2 regions of the Bacillus safensis genome follow, and region 2 is predicted to be linked to the other one. Evidence: a T-box and tRNA genes for the amino acid it is inferred to sense, from the RefSeq annotation. Region 2 holds a T-box; the other holds one or more tRNA genes.
The links. A T-box is a leader RNA that pairs with one kind of tRNA and senses whether it is charged. The one in region 2 lies ahead of leuS (leucine--tRNA ligase), so its partner is inferred to be a tRNA-Leu.

Region 1 (3,390 bases), 1.8 Mb from region 2:
CGCACCGCTGGTGTACCAGTTGTTCTGCCAAGGGCATCGCTGGGTAGCTATGTGCGGACGGGATAAGTGCTGAAAGCATCTAAGCATGAAGCCCCCCTCAAGATGAGATTTCCCATTCCGCAAGGAAGTAAGATCCCTGAAAGATGATCAGGTTGATAGGTCTGAGGTGGAAGCGTGGTGACACGTGGAGCTGACAGATACTAATAGATCGAGGACTTAACCTATATTCTAATGTGAAGCATGAACATTGTTATCTAGTTTTGAGAGAATATTTTTAAAATATCTCTTGATTTATTTTCAATACATAGTATAATATCTTTTGTCACTAAATTGTCTGGTGATGATGGCGAAGAGGTCACACCCGTTCCCATACCGAACACGGAAGTTAAGCTCTTCAGCGCCGATGGTAGTTGGGGGTTTCCCCCTGTGAGAGTAGGACATCGCCAGGCTTTCTTCATTCCGCAGTAGCTCAGTGGTAGAGCTATCGGCTGTTAACCGATCGGTCGTAGGTTCGAATCCTACCTGCGGAGCCAATTTGGAGAGCTGTCCGAGTGGCCGAAGGAGCACGATTGGAAATCGTGTAGGCGGTAACCCCGTCTCAAGGGTTCGAATCCCTTGCTCTCCGCCACAATTTACATAATAAAGGGCCCGTTGGTCAAGCGGTTAAGACACCGCCCTTTCACGGCGGTAACACGGGTTCGAATCCCGTACGGGTCACCATTTTTATAGAATATACACCAGCATTTTTTATTCGGAGGATTAGCTCAGCTGGGAGAGCATCTGCCTTACAAGCAGAGGGTCGGCGGTTCGAGCCCGTCATCCTCCACCATATCTTTTATATCGTCGCGGGGTGGAGCAGTTCGGTAGCTCGTCGGGCTCATAACCCGAAGGTCGCAGGTTCAAATCCTGCCCCCGCAACCAAAATGGTCCGGTAGTTCAGTTGGTTAGAATGCCTGCCTGTCACGCAGGAGGTCGCGGGTTCGAGTCCCGTCCGGACCGCCATTTTTCAAAAGAATACTTGGCTCGGTAGCTCAGTTGGTAGAGCAACGGACTGAAAATCCGTGTGTCGGCGGTTCGATTCCGTCCCGAGCCACCACTATTTGCCGGTGTAGCTCAATTGGTAGAGCAACTGACTTGTAATCAGTAGGTTGGGGGTTCAAGTCCTCTTGCCGGCACTGTTTTTCAAAAGTGGAGGGGTAGCGAAGTGGCTAAACGCGGCGGACTGTAAATCCGCTCCCTCCGGGTTCGGCGGTTCGAATCCGCCCCCCTCCACCATTTTTTGTTTTCATAGGGGCATAGTTTAACGGTAGAACAGAGGTCTCCAAAACCTCCGGTGTGGGTTCGATTCCTACTGCCCCTGCCAATTATACTTTATAATTCATTACATCTATGGCGGTTGTGGCGAAGTGGTTAACGCACCAGATTGTGGCTCTGGCACTCGTGGGTTCGATTCCCATCAATCGCCCCATTTTATTATTGGGCTATAGCCAAGCGGTAAGGCAACGGACTTTGACTCCGTCATGCGTTGGTTCGAATCCAGCTAGCCCAGTTGATGTGCGGAAGTAGTTCAGTGGTAGAACACCACCTTGCCAAGGTGGGGGTCGCGGGTTCGAATCCCGTCTTCCGCTCCAATAATGGCGGCATAGCCAAGTGGTAAGGCAGAGGTCTGCAAAACCTTTATCCCCGGTTCAAATCCGGGTGTCGCCTTTTTTGAAAAGACTGCCGGGGTGGTGGAATTGGCAGACACACAGGACTTAAAATCCTGCGGTAGGTGACTACCGTGCCGGTTCAAGTCCGGCCCTCGGCACCATTGTTTTTTAATATAAGATGCGCTCTTTTATAATCATGCCGGTGTGGCGGAATTGGCAGACGCGCACGACTCAAAATCGTGTTCCTCACGGAGTGCCGGTTCGACCCCGGCCACCGGTATCTAGTTTTAGATATTCTTTATTATCGTCAATCACAGAAGAATTAAAGAATATCAACGTTTAAAACGTCTTTCTACAAATTGTAGGAGGGCGTTTTTTATTTGTTTTTTAGCTGATTTTTCACACGATAAAATTACTTCAAATCGTTTCACTGCTGAAAGGGGACCTAGCTAAATGGCAAGACGTAAAAATATTTTAGACCAAGGTGAATTGGCAATTTTAGAAAAGGAAACTAAGTCTTATGTTGAATCATTTCGGGAAGCTATTGAATTATTTGTTTAGGACTGTGAGTAATAAATTTTTAAGGCGTTTCTTAATTCTCTAACAGCAATATGACAGAGGAACATATTAAGGAGATTACTTTTACTTTATTGATGGTTACCTTATGATTAAACTAAAGAGGCAGGATAATTGAAGAAGGATTGGATATAAATTGTACATAAGAGGTGTTGTAATGATTACGGTTAAAAATGCTGAAAGTTATCTTAAAGATAGCATTGGTGAAGATACCGATGATATAAAAAAGGTTTGGGAAACATTTAAGGCTTTTTCAAAGGAGACAGTTGAGGGCGAAGAAGATAAAGAAATTTTATTTCAGTGTGGTGTCTATGATTTTACAGGAGAGGAAGTATTTCATTTTGACTTTGTACGTCAGTTTACAGTTTATGAAGAAGATGATTATTCTCACATGGAACAACTACACTGTGAATTTTTATTTAAACCAACAAGCGAGTTAAAAAAGTTAAAGGTGGTAGAAGAATGGTCAATGGATTATGACGATATCGATCATTTTTTTTATCATATTGAAAGTATTCATGAGTTTAAAATACCTTTGAGTTTAAAGCCGATAAAATCAGAAATATATCAGGAAGAGCTTTAATTCTTCATTCATTAACGGGTGCTTTACTATAAGAGGGTATACCTTGCCTTTTTGGAATAATTTATCATCTGGTTCGACCCCGGCCACCGGTATCTGTTAAAAGTTTCATGATTGGTTTTTCCATGAACCTAACGTTTCACCCTCGTGGTAAAACGTTTTTTTGTGGTTTAAATGAGTTATTTAGATAAAAAATAGGAACCTATTAGAACATAATGAGTATGTACTTCTTTTAGCAGAATAATCTTTAGATGATTTGCAACATTTGATAAGATACATTTAACCATGTAAGGAAACAAAATGGAGCAGCACATTCACATAAAACTGTTGTACTACCTTTGAGTAACTAAATGAATATTTGTGGGTACATACACATCTTTAACTGACATCAACATGGTGACCCAGTTTGAGGGGAGAATTTATGAAAAAACAAAATGCTCATGAAGAGTTATTGACAGGTGGAAATGTCTCAAACGTATATCGTTCGGGAGATACGGTTCGTCGAGAAGTAAAGTCAGACAATATCAATATACGACGAAAGCTGCTAAAGCATTTAGAAAAAAAGAATTTCTCCTATGCTCCAAA
Region 2 (3,390 bases):
CTGCTAAATGCGGTGCAATTGGAGAAAGAAGCTTTACAAAGCCTTCTGCATATTCTTTCGGCAGTGTATCAGCTTTATAGGCATCGTTGATAAACACCATTAATTGTGAAATTCCTGTATTGAAACGCAAGCCTTCATAATGATCCGTTACCTTCATGACTGTTTCATGATAGCTGCGTTCTAATGCGCCGCCAGATTGCTCTGTCACTTTATCACTGAGTGAGCCATCTTCATTTGTAAAGAGACGCCATACACGATCAAGGAAACGACGAGCGCCATCAAGTCCTGTTTCAGACCAAGCAATTGACGCATCTAAAGGTCCCATGAACATTTCATAAAGTCGTAATGTATCCGCACCATGAGATTCTACGATATCATCCGGGTTGACCACATTTCCTTTTGATTTACTCATTTTTTCATTGTTTTCCCCAAGAATCATACCTTGATTGAACAATTTCATGAAAGGTTCTTTTGTTGGAACAACACCGATATCATACAAGAACTTATGCCAGAAGCGTGCATATAGAAGATGCAGTACAGCGTGTTCTGCTCCGCCGATATACACATCAACTGGAAGCCATTTCTTCAGCTTCTCAGGAGAGGCAAGCTCTTCTGTGTTATGAGGATCAATATAACGTAAGAAATACCAGCAGCTGCCTGCCCATTGCGGCATTGTATTCGTTTCGCGTCGGCCTTTCTTACCTGTAACAGGATCTACAACCTCAACCCAGTCTTTAATATTGGCTAATGGTGATTCACCTGTACCACTTGGCTTAATCTCTGTCGTCTTAGGCAAGATCAGTGGAAGCTCTTCTTCTGAAACAGCTGAAGATGTTCCGTCCTCCCAATGAATGATTGGAATCGGCTCACCCCAGTAGCGCTGACGGCTGAACAGCCAGTCTCTTAAACGATATGTGACTTTCTTTTCACCTTTTTGATGTTCTTCAAGCCATGCAATCGCTTTTTCAATCGCTTCTTCTTTTCCTAAGCCATTTAGGAAATCAGAGTTAATGTGCTTTCCATCACCTGTGTAGGCTTCTTTTTCAATGTCTCCGCCTTCTACAACTTCTTTAATTGGAAGATCAAAGGTTTTGGCGAATTCATAGTCACGTTCATCATGGGCAGGAACTGCCATAATGGCTCCAGTTCCATAAGTCGCCAGCACGTAATCGGCAATCCAGATCGGCATCTTTTCACCATTTAAAGGATTGATGGCATACGCTCCTGTGAAAATACCTGTCTTCGTTTTAGCAAGATCTGTCCGCTCTAAGTCACTCTTTGATTGAATCTCTTTGATATACGCTTTGACAGCTTCTTTTTGAGCATCTGATGTAATTTTTTCAACAAGGGCATGCTCTGGTGCAAGCACTGCATATGTTGCGCCAAATAGTGTATCAGGACGCGTTGTGAAAACCGTAAACTGTTCGTCATGTCCTTCTACTTCAAAATGAACGTGCGCACCTTCAGAGCGTCCGATCCAGTTACGCTGCATATCTTTGATGCTTTCAGGCCAATCAATGTCCTCTAAATCTTCTAACAGCCTGTCCGCATATGCTGTAATCTTTAGCATCCACTGCTTCATAGGACGTCTTTCAACAGGATGCCCTCCGCGTTCACTTTTTCCATCAATGACTTCTTCATTTGCAAGCACTGTGCCAAGCGCTGGGCACCAGTTCACTGGTACTTCATCGATATAGGCCAATCCTTTTTCGTACAATTTTAAGAAAATCCATTGTGTCCATTTGTAGTAATTCGGGTCTGTCGTGTTGATTTCTCGATCCCAATCATACGAGAACCCTAGTGATTGAATTTGGCGGCGGAAGTTGTTGATGTTCTCTTCTGTAAAAGCCGCCGGATCATTTCCTGTATCAAGTGCATACTGTTCTGCTGGGAGACCAAATGCGTCCCATCCCATTGGATGAAGAACATCATATCCCTGCATGCGTTTCATGCGTGATAAAATATCCGTTGCTGTATAGCCCTCAGGGTGCCCGACATGAAGCCCTGCTCCTGATGGATATGGAAACATATCAAGTGCATAAAACTTCGGTTTATCTTCCGAGTCAGATGTGGCGAATGTTTTATGTGTCAGCCAATAATCCTGCCACTTCTTTTCAATTTCCCGATGCTGAAAACTCAATGTGAAAACCTCCTTTAATATGTACGGCTTTATCTGCTTAGATGACCACTGCAAGAATTCAGATTTTTCTAAAATCAACAAAAAACCCTCATCCCTGGAAAGGGACGAGAGATTTTTTGGTTCCCGCGGTACCACCCTTGTTAGCGTAACATGCTGTTCGTACGCTCACTTAATATCTTTAACGCAGACATGCGACAGAAGCTTTAACGCAACTGCAACTCTGAGGCGAGTTCAGAAGCAGATTTGATTGACTTTCACCAGCCGTCAATTCTCTAAAGACAAATACTGCTTTCCTACTACTCCTCTTCACTGTTCTTATCGTAACCGTCATCTAAGTAGTATTTTATAGAATTATGATCATAAGTGCAAGCAGGTTTGTATACAATGGGAATGTACCCTAGACTAGGGTAAAGTGAGGATATTATTCGTGTGGAGATCGGTTATGACGGTTGGAGCCTGCATCCTGTGAACGTTCTTCTCTCACAAAATCGAAGCTTCGCAGAACTGCTTCTCCTCCGTAACCTGAAATAATGGATAAGATGATCAAGTGCAGACTAGATTCGGGATTTGAGGATAAGACAAGCAGTGTAGCGGCAATCATCCCAACGAGCCAATCTTCAATAAACCCTAAGTAAATAAACTTTTTTGTCATTCTGGGCTTCTCTAGCCTGCCTTTTTTCTTTACGTGACCGAGAATGCCCATGACCCCTCCAATGGCGCAAGCAATAATGACTTGTTGCAGCATTTTCATCACCTTCCTAAAGCCCTTAGAATAGTAAAGCGACTTCAGGCTGTCCAGCCCCCTGTAATGCCATTCTGCTGTTCCGTCATAATCCATGTAAAAGGTCTATTCTCTCTAACGAAGAAAAAAAGCTTGTTTCTTCCATTATATGTGAATGACCTAAAAACAATCTTGATGCATTGGAATCATTTTTACCTAATCCATATTAACTATTTTTGTCATTTTATGAATGATGAGTAATTGATTCCTTCTTTTTCTAATGAAAAGTCTCCTTACTTACTCTATTCTAATGGAGGACAAACTATGATGACAAATTTAACAAAGCGTTTGCAATCGTTGAAACAGAACATATGTTATGTTACGTTTAAAAGGATTCATTTGGTTGAAAAGACAACCATTTGATATGTCTTATAGCAGCAAAGGAGGGTAATATGGTCAGCTCGAACATTTTCGGCTTGCAAAAACAGCTTGAACTCATCAAAAAAGCGCTGGATCATGCGCGGATCGG

Region 1: it encodes a tRNA-Leu, which carries the amino acid that the T-box ahead of leuS (leucine--tRNA ligase) is inferred to sense. The anticodon was not compared.

The regions. Positions count from the first base shown of each region.
Region 1 is NZ_CP154909.1:841,152-844,541, forward strand. Features, by position in the region: rRNA gene AAYR28_RS04170 (23S ribosomal RNA) at 1-224, shown strand, start outside; rRNA gene rrf (5S ribosomal RNA) at 334-449, shown strand; tRNA gene AAYR28_RS04180 (tRNA-Asn) at 459-533, shown strand; tRNA gene AAYR28_RS04185 (tRNA-Ser) at 538-628, shown strand; tRNA gene AAYR28_RS04190 (tRNA-Glu) at 646-720, shown strand; tRNA gene AAYR28_RS04195 (tRNA-Val) at 754-829, shown strand; tRNA gene AAYR28_RS04200 (tRNA-Met) at 845-921, shown strand; tRNA gene AAYR28_RS04205 (tRNA-Asp) at 926-1,002, shown strand; tRNA gene AAYR28_RS04210 (tRNA-Phe) at 1,021-1,096, shown strand; tRNA gene AAYR28_RS04215 (tRNA-Thr) at 1,103-1,175, shown strand; tRNA gene AAYR28_RS04220 (tRNA-Tyr) at 1,191-1,275, shown strand; tRNA gene AAYR28_RS04225 (tRNA-Trp) at 1,290-1,363, shown strand; tRNA gene AAYR28_RS04230 (tRNA-His) at 1,393-1,468, shown strand; tRNA gene AAYR28_RS04235 (tRNA-Gln) at 1,478-1,549, shown strand; tRNA gene AAYR28_RS04240 (tRNA-Gly) at 1,557-1,631, shown strand; tRNA gene AAYR28_RS04245 (tRNA-Cys) at 1,637-1,707, shown strand; tRNA gene AAYR28_RS04250 (tRNA-Leu) at 1,722-1,810, shown strand; tRNA gene AAYR28_RS04255 (tRNA-Leu) at 1,848-1,929, shown strand; gene AAYR28_RS04260 (hypothetical protein) at 2,383-2,808, shown strand; gene AAYR28_RS04265 (phosphotransferase) at 3,227-3,390, shown strand, end outside.
Region 2 is NZ_CP154909.1:2,675,856-2,679,245, forward strand. Features, by position in the region: gene leuS (leucine--tRNA ligase) at 1-2,140, opposite strand, end outside; T-box leader at 2,238-2,459, opposite strand; gene AAYR28_RS13695 (DUF4257 domain-containing protein) at 2,562-2,891, opposite strand; gene AAYR28_RS13700 (PAS domain-containing protein) at 3,314-3,390, shown strand, end outside.